One region of the Rufibacter ruber genome, then DNA from elsewhere that is predicted to be linked to it. Evidence: riboswitches for the same ligand, from Rfam matches in the RefSeq annotation. Region 1 holds a riboswitch; the other holds the start of a gene.

Region 1 (7,453 bases):
TTCACATACCCATGAAAAAAGTAGTACTCTCTGCCTTAGTGGCTGCCGCGGTAGGCGTGTCAGCTTTCAAAGCAGCCTCTTCTGGCCCGACACATGCAGCCTCAGCCGCTGAGGTGCGCACAAGTGATATGAAAAGGTACAAAGTTGTGCCTGAGGAAAGCAAAGTCACCTGGGTTGGGCGCAAGGTGACCGGTGAGCACAACGGTAACATCAAACTGGCCAGCGGGGTTATCCTGCATGAAAAAGCCGGTTTGCGGGGAGGCACCTTTGTCATGGACATGACCAGCATCACGTGCAATGACCTGCAGGGCAACTCAAACAAAAAACTGGTTGACCACCTCAAGGCAGATGATTTCTTCTCAGTGGCCAGCCACCCCACCGCCTCTTTCGCCATCACCAATCTGGCGCCCAGGCAAAACGCCAAAGCAGGTACCGCCAACTACATTGTCACCGGCAACCTCACCATTAAAGGGATCTCAAACGAAGTGACGTTCCCGGCGTATGTGGGCGTGAAAAAAGACGTGGCCACTGCCAAAGCCACCTTGAAGTTTGACCGCACCAAATGGGACATCAAATACAGGTCTGGCAACTTCTTTGAGAACCTGGGTGACAAAGCCATTCAAGATGATGTAGAGCTGCAGATTGAACTGGTAGCCAAACTAGAAGAGGTAGCCAAGGCCAAAAAGAGCAAAGACCCCAAAGACAAAACCGCCAGACTCTAAGCAGCCATACCCTTCCAGGAAAAGCCGATGCTCCCGCCAGAGCCTCGGCTTTTCTTTTGAAGCGTAGCAGTGGAGGTTCCTGTTTCTGGGCTGTTTTTGAGAAACCAGGGCAAAACCAGCGGTTGCGGGCCGGGAGAACCCCAGTTGCCTGTGAGCAGGTGGCAGTGTTCCCTTGCAGCAAGCGGGTAAATAGGGCCATCTGGCGCAGGGGGGCTGCGTGGGCAGAGTAGAGAAGGGCGGGGTGGCCTCATGAAAAAGCAAACCCCGGAAGCTCGGCGGTGGGGCCGGGCTTCCGGGGTTTTTCTGTTCAGGCAGATTAGTAGGCCGGTGAGGTTTTAATGCTGGGCCGGTTATAATCTGGTTCCCAATCATTGATTGGCAGGCAAATGCCCGGTGGGAGGTCAAGGTCTGGCAAGCCGTCATTCAAAGGTTCGCCGCCGTCATCATCACTGTCATCTTGCGGCGGCACGGTGAGTTTCTTGCGCGGTGCCAGCGCCAGAAAGGCAATCAAGGCAAACATTGCCAGAGAGTATACAATCAACATAATACTGCTGCATTAGGAGTCTCACATCACATCCACGGCTTTAGAAAAGCGTCTCTCCCTGTTCAACGTATAGCAGCCTTGCTATGTTAGCCCTAAACGCAAAAAAATGATCAACTTCTCGCCCGGAGTTTGATTATGAAAAAAGCGGGTGTAGCTTTGCCCCAGTTTTAGGGGTGCCTTAATATAACGGGCTGAGATCATACCCATTGAACCTGATACGGGTAATACCGGCGAAGGGAAAAACAAGGGAATCAAAACAGAGTGGGAGAGCCGGCCCCTGGTGGCTCCTGTTTGTTTTACATTGAGCTTGTACACTTTTTTGATTTTGTAAGCGAAAACTGGCAGAGGAAGGTTCTGCCGAAGCGTTTTCTGAGAAACGTAGCCGCGCTACGGGTCTAGGAAAAGGCCAACGCAGGTTCTTGCTATAAAAGTTTGCAGCGCACAAGCAAAAGGTACACAAGCTCTTACAACTTTCTTTTTTACATGAAAAAAGTTTTAGCCCTGCTCATGGGCTGCCTGCTGCCGTGGTTTGCCATGGCGCAGACCACCTTGTCTGGCCGCGTACTAGATGCCGCCACGCAATCACCGCTTATCAGTAGTACCGTTGCGCTTACCCCCGGTAACCGCGCCACACTCACAGATGCCTTCGGGCGTTTCTCTTTCACAAATGTGCCTGCTGGCGAATACACCGTGCAGGTTAGTTACCTGGGGTACGGTACCGCCTCGCAGACAGTGACCGTTCCGGCTGCCCAGCCGCTGGAGTTCAGCCTCACCCGTACCAGCGTGGCCACCAAAGAGGTCTTGGTCACCGCCACCCGCGCCAATGAGAAAACCGGTACCACGTATTCAAATGTAACCAAAGAGGAGCTGGAAAGCCGTAATTTTGGCCAGGACCTGCCGTACCTGCTGGAGAATACGCCTTCACTGGTGACCAACTCAGACGCCGGGGCGGGCGTGGGTTACACGGGCATGCGCATCAGGGGTTCAGACATAACCCGCATCAACGTGACCGTGAACGGAATACCCGTGAATGATGCCGAAAGCCACGGCGTTTTCTTTGTGAACATGCCAGACTTTGCCACTTCATTGCAAGACGTGCAGATTCAGCGCGGGGTGGGAACGTCTACCAACGGACCGGGAGCCTTCGGCGCCAGCCTCAATTTGCAGACTCAGGACGCCAGCCCAGAAGCCTACGCCCGCACAGACAATGCCTACGGCTCTTACAACACCTGGAAAAACAACGTGCAGTTCGGCACCGGGCTGCTGGGCGGAAAGTTTGCCGTGGACGGCCGCCTGTCCCGCATTTCTTCTGACGGGTACGTGGAGCGCGCCTCTTCTGACCTGAAGTCTTTCTATGTGTCGGGTGGCTATTATGGTGCTAAAGACCTGCTGAAAGTGGTGGTGTTTGGCGGCCACGAGAAAACCTACCAGGCCTGGAACGGCGTGGACGAGGAAACCCTGAAAACCAACCGCCGCTACAACTCGGCGGGGACAGATATGGGCGATGACACGCCGTATGACAACGAGGTAGATGATTACCAGCAGTACCACTACCAGCTGCACTACGGCCATGAGTTCAGCCCGGCGCTTTCTTTCAACGCGGCGTTGCACTATACCCGCGGCTTCGGGTTTTATGAGAACTACAAGGCCGGGGAGAGTTTCTCTGATTACAGGATTCCGCCGTTGGCGATTGGGGGCACCACTGTAGCAGAAACCGATTTGGTGCGCCAGAAATGGCTGGACAACCATTTCTACGGAACCACTTTTGCGTTGCAGTACCGCGGAACGGGCAAGTGGAGCGCCGTGTTGGGCGGCGGCTGGAACCGCTATGACGGCGACCATTACGGTGAGGTCATCTGGGCGCAATATGCCCCTACCATTCAACCCGGCCACCGCTATTATGACGGCAACGCCCGCAAAACCGACTTCAACGTGTACGCCAAAGCCAACGTTCAGGCCACAAAACAACTGGGTTTCTTCGGAGACCTGCAACTGCGTACCGTTGACTATAAAATTGACGGCACTGATGATGACCAGCGCGACGTGACCACCCGCGCTGACTATGACTTCTTCAACCCCAAGGCCGGCGTGACCTTTGCGGTGAATGAGGCGCACAGTTTATACGCCTCAGTGGCGGTGGGCCACCGCGAGCCCACGCGCTCAGACTTTGTGGACCGCCCCGCCAATGACCGGGCCAAGGCCGAACGCATGGTTGACTATGAGGCAGGCTATCGCTTGAACCAACCCTTGGGCGATGTGAACGGGCTTCCGGTGCGCCTCACCACTGACCTCACGTATTTCTACATGGACTACAAAGACCAGCTGGTATTAACCGGCCAAGTGAACAATGTGGGCACGCCGCTGAGAACCAACATTGCTGAAAGCTACCGTACCGGGGTAGAAGTGGCCGCCGGTCTGGGCTGGGGGAACTTTGCTCGTTTGACTACCAATCTGTCATGGAGCCGCAACCGCATCAAGAATTTCGGGGAAACCGTGTACCGGTTTGATGAGGACTACAATCCCGTAGAAGCCGTAGTGAGCCGCTACGCGGAAACTACTATTTCATATTCGCCCAGCGTGGTGACGTCCAGCCAACTGGAAGTGCAGCCGGTAAAGGGTTTGCGGTTCCAGTACCAGTTCAAAACGGTGAGCGAGCAGTTCCTGGACAATACCGCCAGTCAGGAGCGCCGTCTCAAACCCTATGAGGTGAGTGATGTGCGGCTGTTCTACCGTTTCAGCGTAACCAACTGGATGAAAGAAATAGAGCTGGGGCTGTTGGTGAACAACCTGTTCAGTGAGAAATATGAGGCCAACGGTTTCACCTTCTCTGAATATTACGTGGGTGATAATACCCGCTATCACTACAACTATTATTTCCCGCAGGCGCCGCGCAATTACATGGCGCAGGTGAGTTTGCGTTTCTAGCCTGTTTTAGCCAAAACAGGCCGAAAACAGGAAATGCCGTTCAGCCCTCACAGGTGTTAGAAACCTGTGAGGGCTTTGCGTTTCCGGGCTGTTTTCCGGAAAACAGGCCAGAAACGCAAAGTGTAGTGGCACTGACACGACGAGGTGCTACGAAGCCTTGCCGCCTCCAGGCAAAAAGAACTTACTTTGCAACCATTGCCTTGAACAGAAGACAATGCTTAGGCGCTCTTTCTGTTTCATGGAGCCACGTCGTGTCAAGGCCACGACGCTACATTTCTGATAGGTCAGCAAGTAAATTCTGTTTTCGGGCTATTTCTCAGAAAACAGGCCAGAAACGCAAGCGTGGTGTTATTTTACGGAAAGCCGCTACGTATAGATGGCTTTCCGCTTCCGGCCTGTTTTTTAAAAAGCAGGCCGGAAACAGCCTTTGCTGTGACACTCGGAAGTCTGGCCTATAGCCCCTTCTGAAAGTCGGTAAACACAATTTCCGGGCTACAGCCGCGGCGACAAGAGGGCTTTTCGCTACAGAGGCAAGAGCACTGCCCTGTTTCTTGAAAGTAAATAGCTACTTTCAGAAATTTATTTTGTTAATAAATAGCTTAAAAAATTGAAATTTATCATTTAGGTGCGCTTGTTGAGATGAATTATTGATAAGATTTAAAATTGTGTGGTGGTGCCTTTTAAAGCGTTAGGCCGCTTTATTCTAACGGTGTACATGAAATGCCAGCGTAATTTGTTTATTATCAACCCTCTGCGTTGATATATTTTGTGTTAAAAACATTCTATATATAACTAGAATATTCATAGTTATAGGAGTGCGGTTAGTTTCCTTTTTAGTAACCGCAATGCAAATGAAATTTGGGCAGTAGAATTGAGAACCAACTGGCTGCTTGTGAAGTTTCTGGCGCTGTAACCGATTGCTTACCAGTTGGTTTGCAGGTAAAACCAGTGAGCATAAGTTTCTTGTAACAGTATTTTTGAACAGTATAAGGCATGTTACGGTGTCCTCACATGGCAACGGCAGGTTTTGGCGATTTCCGTTTGCAGCGCAAAAGGGTAAGGTTAAACATACTCTTGGTGAAAATGACCTGCCGGTTTTTTTGGAGAAGCCTAGCAGGCGAGCCGAGTCCGGAATGCCGTGAACAGGGATTTATTATAACTGTTCCGGAGCACGGTGAGCAAATTTTATGCTTGCTCTTAGAGCTGGTTGAAATCTGTCTTCCGCGCTGCAAAGCGGCAAAAGAAGAATCTGCCTTTGTGCTTTTTTCTCCCCTTGGTGCTGCTATGCTGCCCAAAGGCCACTTAGGCAGAACCTTATTCTGCCTCTTTTCGCTTGCTACATCAAAATGTAACCAAGCTCTTACGCATACACTTTCAGCGTTCAGGTAATAGCTTATTTTCTGCTACGCAGCCCCTATTACAGAAACACCGGGTAAAGTAGCAGACAAATTTTAACCACTGGCCCCAGGGAGCCGCCGGCATAGGCAAACTGCCTCTGCGTTCTTCCGGTGCCCGGCACTTTTACAGATACCCAGATACGTTTTAGCGCAATGCAGCCGCGTTGCCACAGCTTTTCTTTTTTTCAATAATTAATCTTTCACCTAACCAACAAACAGTATGATGTTAAAAAAAACGCTTCGTTGTTTCACCTACCTGAGCCTATCAATAGGTAGTGTAAGCCTTCAGGCGCAGGCGCAAGGGCCGGCCCTGCAGAACATCCGGGAGGTAACCTCGGGTGACCATGAGTACAGCAGCCCGGTGTGGTCTCCAGACGGGCAAAAACTCCTGTTCACAGACCACCACAATGACGCTTTGTACATTAAAGACCTGGCCGGCAATGGCAGTGTACAGAAAATCAAGGAAGGTCAGGGCATTGGGTACAAGGCCAAATGGACACCAGACGGAAAGGGCGTGATCTTCTATGAGAAGCAGACTTCTTCCGGGGCCCGGACGTTCTTGGAGAAAAGCATAGATCTAAAGGGCGGCAGAGAGCGCATCTTGTCACAAGACAACTCTTCTAAAGCCAACCGCACCTTCTCTTCCCGCAAAAGCCCTTCGCTAAAAGTGTACATCAACCCCCAAACCCTAAAACTGGAGGCCAAAAACGGCAACGGAGAGCCCTGGGTCATTACCCAGGAAGAAGGCCAGTACTACAGCCCGCTGGTTTCACCGGACGGTAAAAAGGTAGTGGTCAATGACGGCCCCAACATGTACCTCTACGCCATCAATGGGAGCGGGAAGCGCAAGAACCTGGGTGTTGGCTTGCCTAGCAGCTGGTTGCCAGACGGCAGCGGCATTGTCACGTTTGAAGACGAATCTAAAGACGGCCATACCGTCTCTGGTTCTGAACTTTATCATATTGCCCTCACCAGCAACGCCAAAACCAAGCTCACCAATACGGCAGACAGAATAGAAATGTGGGCAGATGTGTCGCCAGACGGCAAAAAGATTGCATTCGCTGATGAAAAATCTGGGAAAATATACGTGGCAGATTTAAACCTCAAAAAGTAAACCACCATGACGAAACATATACAAAACAATTGGTTAAAAGGGGCGCTGGCTTTCTGCCTGGCTTTCTTCACATTCGCCGCACAGGCGCAGATAGTCATTGTGATAGACCCGGGCCATGGGTACAACTCTTCTGGCGGTAACCCAGACGGCCGTACTGATACTGAAATTTCTACGGCGCTGGCCGTTGGGCTTAAACTGAGAGACAAACTCAACAGCCAATGTACCAGCTATTCAGTAAAAATGACCAGAACCACCGCTAATGGCTGGATCTCAGTGACCCAACGCCGTGACATGTCTAACAGCTGGGGCGCAGACCGGTTCCTGAGCATACACTGCAACGCCGGCGGCGGAACGGGCACCGAAACCTTCTGGTGTAACCAAAGCACCTCCAGCAACACCAGCAACAGCAATTTTTCAAATGAAGTACAGGCCCGCATGGTGGCCGGGGGCAGTTGGACAAATCGCCGCTCTGTAGAAGATGCCACGTTCCTTCCGTATCATTTAGGTGTGTTGAATGGCAATAACGCCATTGGCGTGTTGAACGAGATTGGTTTCGTAGATTCAGGTGATGCCACCAAACTCCTGGACAATACCTGGCGGGATAAATTTGCCACCGCTTACTTGACGGCCCTTAAAAACAGCTTGGGCACTTCTACGTGTACGCCACCAACCAGCACCGGCACGCTTATACAAGGCGAGAGCTACTCTTCTGCACCTGACGTGCAAACAGAGGCTTGTTCTGATACCGGCG
Region 2 (7,453 bases), on a different contig from region 1:
TGGTGGCGGCCTTCCTGCTGGGCCTGGAACCGGCCATGTACTCGGTGCTCACGTACCTGACCGCCTCCAAAACCATTGACTTCATCATTCACGGGATTGAGGAATACACCGGCGTGACCATTGTCTCAGTGCACAGTGACAGCATTCGGCAGGGCATCTTGACCCAGCTTGGCCGTGCCGTGACCATTTACAAAGGCCAGCGCGGCTTCTCTGGTGACGAGGTAGACATTTTGTTCTGCGTGGTGACGCGCCTGGAGGTGCAGCGCCTGAAGACGTTGATTGCTGACATGGACCCCAGTGCCTTTATGATTATGCACAGCATCAATGACACCTCTGGCGGCATGATCAAAAAACGCCCACTTTCACACTAACTTTCTTGTTTTAAAGCCTTTCCTTCTTATTTCTGGCGCTGTTTTTGTGGAAATTTCTTTAGAACGAGTTAAAATTGGGCCGCATTGGCCTCTATTCTTTTTAGAGGCTGATCTTGGCATAGAAGCGCTGTGTCTTTACTTACGCTGTTTCTGACCTGTTTTTCTGAAATCAGCAGAAAAACAGAAAAATATTTTTCTACAGGTCTACCAACTGTTGTATTTGATTTTCACTCTTTCTATATTTGATACACATAGAAACAGAAATCACATCAATTCACGCTAACCTCACAATATGGCTTAAACCTCTACGTTACCTAATATGTAGATTTTAGATGAACATAGTACAGCTCAGCGATTCGGCGCTTGTAACGTCGTACATCGCAGGTAACGAGAGTGCGTTTGAGGAATTGGTTAGCCGTCATAAAAGTAAGGTTTTCACCACCATTCTACTTATAGTTAAAGATACCTATACCGCAGAAGACCTCCTGCAGGAGACATTTGTGAAGGCAATCCATACTATGAAAAGCGGCCGTTACAATGAAGAAGGGAAGTTTTCATCCTGGATCTGCCGTATCGCCCATAACCTGGCTATTGACTATTTCCGGCGGGAGAAGCGGAGCCCCATGATTACCCTGGAAGACGGCAGCAATGTGTTCAACACGTTGAGCTTCTCTGAGGAGTCAGTGGAATCCATCAGGATCAAAGAGGAAACCCACGCCCGGCTGCGTGAATTAATTCAGCAGCTGCCGGCGGCGCAGAAAGAGGTGCTCATCATGCGCCACTACGCTGACATGAGTTTTCAGGAGATTGCAGAGGCTACCGGGGTTAGCATCAACACGGCTTTGGGCAGAATGAGATACGCATTAATCAACTTGCGGAAAAAAATGTCCCTAGATACAAAAGCCTATGATCAAAACCTTTACTCAGAATGATCTGGTACAATACCTCTACAACGAGCTGCCCAGACGGCAGCGCCAATTGCTGGAAGACGCCTTGATGGTAGACCAGGGCCTGGCAGAGGCTTGTGCCGATTTACTCATTGCGCAGGTGAACCTGGATGACGCCTTCGCCCAGCCCAGCCAACGGGTGTGTGACGCCATCATCAGCTACTCCAGAACGGTAAGTTTGCATCCGTAGCAGGTTCTGCAAAAAACAAAAAAGCACCAGTTTTAGAGCTGGTGCTTTTTTGTTTTAATCTACTCGGTTAATGGATTTTCCGTTAGGAAGCAAAAGTTGAATAAGGCCATGCGTTTTATTGTAATAGGCTGTTGCAGAGTCTTTTCTTGCATATTCTGGTACAACTCTGTAGGCTCTTAATGAGTAAACATGGTCATACCTTAGGCCATTGATTAACATTGTTCCAGCAAATGGCTTCACTGTATTTGGGTTTGCGTAAACATGATAATCATTTATCTTCATGAAGAAGCCGCCTCCAAATGAACCTTCTTCTGTTTTAAGGTCAATGTTTAACATGAGTTCACCATTACCTATTGGACTGTAACTTACTTCAAAGCTTTCTTGGTAAGAGGTGCCAAACCATCCAGACATCTGAAAGAAGTCTCTGGAGTAATCAACTTGTACTAACTCATTGACAACATTGCTTGTATCAGAAAACTTAAGTACTTGCCCTTCCTGGTATGCTAAAAATTCTAACTCCCTATCATTGAATTTATAATACTTTTCCTTGAAACATGAAGTCAAGCTTACTACCAGAGATAGTACAGCAAATACACGAACAGAAGAGCGAATAGTAGACATATATCTTTTTTTAAGCGTGACTATCTCTAATAATGACATTTAGAAGTGTCCTTTCCCCTACTCTACAATTTTTCCTTCAACTACATTATAATCAATTGCACTACATACTGACCCTCATACTTACCTTTTCTCTAATTTAGCAACTCTTAATCTATCAAGTGTTAGTTATGCGCAAACAAGAGCGGTACCGTCACCTTATTTCCTACTTCACCCATAACTTTCCGGAACCGGAGACGGAACTGGCGTACCGCAACCCGTATGAACTGCTTATTGCGGTGGTGTTGAGCGCGCAGTGCACAGACAAACGGGTCAACCTGGTCACGCCTCCGCTTTTTGAGGCCTACCCTTCGGCAGAGATATTAGCCACGGCTACCGCCGAAGATATTTTCCCTTACATCAAAAGCATCTCGTACCCCAACAACAAAGCCAAGCACTTGGCAGGCTTGGGCAAGATGCTGGTAGAGCGTTTCTCAGGTGAAGTACCGGCCACGGTAGAAGAACTACAGCAACTGCCGGGCGTGGGCCGGAAAACCGCCAACGTCATTGCCTCTGTCATCTTCAACATGCCTACCATGGCCGTAGATACGCACGTATTCCGGGTTTCTAAACGCTTAGGACTGGTAGACGCTAAGGCGCGCACGCCGCTGGAGGTGGAGAAGGAATTGATGAAGAACACGCCGCTGGAATTAGTGCCCAAAGCCCACCATTGGCTTATTCTACATGGCCGCTACATTTGCCTGGCCCGCACCCCGCAGTGCGAGCGTTGCCCACTTACCCACTTTTGCCGCTACTATGAAAAGAACTGGCCCAACAAGCCAGACGACCCACAGAACAAGTTATAACCTGTTTTTGGCCTGTTTTCCAAAAAATAAGCCATAAACAGCAAGAATCGTCCTTTAACTATTTTTGTGCCGGATCAACAATGAGGCTTTTGAAATAAGCATGGCTTAAACAAATTTAAGTAAGTTTGTAAAGTAAACGCACGGGGTGCCTGACTAGAAATGTTAGGCTGAGATCATACCCGCCACCTGATTTGGATAATGCCAACGTAGGGATGCTGTATTAAATACTCCATTTTGTACTCCATTCTTTCTGGGCATACCCATTGAATGGAGTTTTTTGTTTTAACAAAACTGCAACATGGAGCTACAGAAAAAATCCTCTGAATTAATTCCCCAGAGCCAGCAAAACTGGCAAAACAGACCTGAATGGTTCTTCAACCGCGAACACACTGATACCTACGAGCAATGGTATGAAGGCCGCTACAAAAGAGCCGAGGTCTGGCAAAAGAAGGTCATGGAACAGCTGGTTTCCAAAGACATACGCATTAAGACCCTGCTTGAGTTTGGCTGCGGCACCACCCGCTTTACCAGATGGTGGCACCAGATAGGCATAGAAGCCACCGGCGGCGACATTTCCCCCCTCATGCTGTCACAGGCGGTGCACCTCTTCAAAGGTGATTTGGTCATGGCCGACTCACACCACATGCCCTTCAAAGACCATACCTTTGACTCTCTGGCTTTCATCACTACGTTTGAGTATTACAAAGACCCCGTTAAAGTTATTAGAGAAGCAGCCAGGGTAGCCAAATACGGTATTGCCATGGGCATGATGAACCGGAACTCGCCCAAAGTTCTGAGAAGGCGGGTGCAGCAGATGTTCGGGAAAAACCCGTTTTACGTCACCGCCACTTTTTATTCACCAGCCAAACTAACTGAGATAATTCACCAGGCGCTGGCCGGCAGAGAATATACCATTGAATGGACTTGCACAGGCCTTCCTAAATGGTTTCCGGTACAGCAATGGGGGCTGCCCTACGGCGATTTTTTCGGGTTATACATCAAACTAAACGATGTAGACTAGAATGGAAGATAAACTTGGAAAGATAGACCACCCTCTATTCACCAACATCATCCGGGAGAATTGCGGGTACCCAAGAAAGGACGTGCTGGTGGGCCCAGGATTTGGGGTAGATGTCTCAGTGGTACGTTTGCCCGGTGGTATGGCCATGGCCACCACCAGTGACCCATTATCGCTTATTCCATCATTGGGTCTGGAAGAATCTGCCTGGCTTTCGGTACACCTAATGGCCAATGACATGGCTACCACGGGTTTTGCGCCTATGTACGGGCAATTTGTGCTCAACCTGCCGGCTACGTTTTCCAAAGAGGATTTTAAAACTTACTGGCAGTACATTCACCAATACTGCGCTAATGTGGGAGTAGCTATTACCGGAGGGCATACCGGCTTTATTGAAGGGCAGAACTCTACCATTGCTGGAGGCGGTACGTTTACCACCATTGCCCCTCAGGCGCAAATCCTTACTTCGCAGAATGCCCGGCCAGGAGACACTATTCTGGTGACCAAACAATGCGCACTTTCCTCTACTTCCATCTTGGCCATGAGTTTTCCGGAAACGGTGAAGAATAAACTGGGCCAGGAAACTTATCAGAAGGCCTGCGACATGTTTTACCAAACATCATCGCTCAAAGATGCTTTGACCGCCGTTGGCGCCCCAACTGCGCGTAACCAAGTAACTGCCATGCATGATGTAACCGAAGGTGGTGTGCTGGGGGCCATATATGAACTGGCCAGCGCCTCTGGCAACGGGGCCGTGATTTTTAACGACCAGATTCCCATTGGAAACATTCAGCAGGACGTCTGCTCTCTCTTCTCTATAGACCCGCGCTACTGCGTGGGTGCTGGCTCTATGGTTATTACCTGTAAAAAAGAGGCCGCACATGGTATCATAGCACACCTTGCCGCTGAAGGCATAGCCTGTTGCGCTGTTGGAGAAATAAGAGAAAGAGAAAGCGGCATAAAGTTGATAGCAAACGGAGAAGCATCTGACTTGGTGTATCTGGCAGAAGACCCTTATTGGGCCGCCTTCTTCAACGCCTTTCGGGAGGGATGGAAGTAATGGGAAAGAAGCGAAAAGTAGAGTCAGGAGTTTATTTGGTCATAGACCCATCTTTGGAGGAAGATATTTTACTCCAAAAGCTACAACTAGTTCTTCAGAAAAAGATTGCCGCGGTACAGCTCTGGGACAATTTCCTGCCGGACAAAGATTATCTGCCGTTGATTCAGAAAATCACTGTGCTTTGCCACGAGAAGAATGTTCCGGTACTTATAAACAACCAGTGGGAGTGGCTGCAAACCACCGCCTTAGATGGCGTTCACTTTGACGCTCCGCCTGAAGATTTAGAGCAGATAAAAACCTCTCTTAACAGAGACTTTATAACGGGTCTTACCTGCAACAATGATTTGGCTTTGGTGCGGTGGGCAAATGACCAAAGGCTGGATTATATTTCCTTTTGCTCCATTTTTCCTTCCTCTACCAGCACCAGTTGTGAATTGGTAGATTTTGAGACCATCAAAGAAGCTAAAAGAATAACCGCTATGCCCATCTTTTTAGCCGGCGGAATAAAACCTGACAACATGCCTGAACTACAGGAACTACCTTTTGATGGAGTAGCGGTGGTATCAGGCATAATGAGTGCAGAAAAGCCAGGCGTGGCTATTACAAAATATCTGAAACAACTGAAACTAATCTAGTGATGAGACTTGAAACTATAAAGAAATTGTGCTGCCCCTTTGATAAAGCAGACATTGAACTAACCACCATTACCCAAGACCCTAGCGGGAACATACTGGAAGGCTTTTTTACGTGTAGTGAGTGCAGCCGCCTTTATCCTATTGTAAAAGGAATCCCGATCATGAGCCCCGACGAATACCGTGAGATAAATTTAGAGAAACCGCTGTTGGCCAAGTGGCAGCAGCATCTACAAGGTAAAACGTTTGAAAACTTCAGGCTAGTACCACAAAAAGGCGAGAAGGATAAATTTATAGGGTGACCAGAGGCGCTGAGGCAATCTGCGTGGCTTTTGTGGCTTGCTTTATTTACTTGCCCATTAACCCCCCTGGTATTTCATTTATAAATAGATGGAGCGGGAAACAGCAGAAACGGAAAAGCGATAGAAGCAGAGAAGTATAGGAAATTGCTGCACCAGCAGGAAAGAAAAAAGAATGGGCAATGGGGGCAGAAATGAGTTGTAATAAGGAAGGAGGCAGCATTGTTCAATCAATTCATCTGCTATGATGCATCCTAAGTTCTCTTCTTACTTTCTCCCCACCACTTCCTCAAATATCTGCTCCAATACTGGCACCATCTGTAACCTATCAAACTGCTGTTGAGCCACACTAGCGGCATTTTTCCGCATTACTGCCAGCTCCTGCTCATTCCCCAACTGCTGCACCAGAGTAGCGGCCAAGGCCTCAGCGTCTCCGGCCGGAACGTACCAACCACACTGGCTCGCTTCTACCAGCTGCTTTGTCCAGCCAGCATTGGTCACCACAACGGGCGTACCCACCGCCAGGCTGTCAAAAAGCTTACCGGGGGAGTTTGCTTTGAGCACTGGCAAATCAATAAACGAAACAATTGACACTGCTGCCAGCGAGAACAAGGTAAAAACCTGGTGCCGAGGCATAGGGGGGAGCAGCAGGATATTGGTTTGCACGGCGGCTGCTTCTTGCAGCAATGGCTCATCATACCCTTGACCGGTAAAAACGAAGTACAACTTAGGCTGGTCTTGCAGTAATTTAGCAGCCTCCACCAGCATAGGAATGTCATTGGCCCGGCCATACGTACCAGCATAGAGCACTACTTGCTTCCCCTCAAGCCCCAACTTATGTAGCAAGGCTTGCTTTGCAGAAGCGGAGACAGGCGTGGCTGGTATGTCAGTCCCATTGACCAGCGTAGTGATTTTATCTGGTGCAATACCCAGCTCCTGAATGTATCGCCCCATGTCTGTTGACAGCGGAATGATGTGCGAAGCTGATTGGTAGAGGTTCTTCTCCAATCGGTAAAGCTCCCGCTGCACCGGCTTCCAGGGTACAGCCCCCATCTGGATGGGGAAAGACGGCCACAAGTCCTGCACCTCAAACACCCACGGCACTTGATGGTACTTGGCAACTCTAGCTGCCGCCCAGGCAGTGGTCAGTGGGGTGGACACGCCCCACACAACATCTGGCTTTTCTATTTCTTTGCCTTTTCTTATTGCCTGCAAGGCAAAATCACTGAAAGCTTTCACCCGTTGCCACACTCCCATTTTATTATGATATGGCACCTGAATGGAAACCAACTCCACACCAGGAGGCACCCATGCATATTGGTGCGTGAGTCTTTTGCTTTCCCAGGCGTTAGAGGTGACGAGCGTGACACGGTGGCGCTTTACCAGTTCAGCCATGAAACTGTAATGCCGGCAGGTAGCGGGGCAGTCAGGGTTGTGGTGATACTGATGAAACAGCGCAATGTGCATGGGAGT

What was found. Region 1 has a riboswitch for thiamine pyrophosphate ahead of FHS90_RS07540 (TonB-dependent receptor). Riboswitches for the same ligand answer to the same signal wherever they lie in the genome.
Region 2: it holds a riboswitch for thiamine pyrophosphate, as region 1 does, so the genes downstream of both, FHS90_RS11310 (class I SAM-dependent methyltransferase) here and FHS90_RS07540 (TonB-dependent receptor) in region 1, are expected to answer to the same signal.

Annotation. Positions count from the first base shown of each region.
Region 1 covers NZ_JACJIQ010000005.1:134,199-141,651, forward strand. The annotation lists gene FHS90_RS07530 (YceI family protein) at 12-722, shown strand; gene FHS90_RS07535 (hypothetical protein) at 1,039-1,266, opposite strand; TPP riboswitch at 1,426-1,522, shown strand; gene FHS90_RS07540 (TonB-dependent receptor) at 1,750-4,191, shown strand; gene FHS90_RS07545 (TolB family protein) at 5,809-6,702, shown strand; gene FHS90_RS07550 (N-acetylmuramoyl-L-alanine amidase) at 6,709-7,453, shown strand, end outside.
Region 2 covers NZ_JACJIQ010000008.1:151,590-159,042, reverse strand. The annotation lists gene FHS90_RS11335 (YitT family protein) at 1-371, shown strand, start outside; gene FHS90_RS11330 (RNA polymerase sigma factor) at 704-1,303, shown strand; gene FHS90_RS11325 (hypothetical protein) at 1,278-1,508, shown strand; gene FHS90_RS11320 (hypothetical protein) at 1,563-2,168, opposite strand; gene nth (endonuclease III) at 2,297-2,971, shown strand; TPP riboswitch at 3,103-3,201, shown strand; gene FHS90_RS11310 (class I SAM-dependent methyltransferase) at 3,270-3,992, shown strand; gene FHS90_RS11305 (AIR synthase family protein) at 3,994-5,049, shown strand; gene FHS90_RS11300 (thiamine phosphate synthase) at 5,007-5,684, shown strand; gene FHS90_RS11295 (Trm112 family protein) at 5,687-5,983, shown strand; gene FHS90_RS11290 (glycosyltransferase family 4 protein) at 6,248-7,447, opposite strand.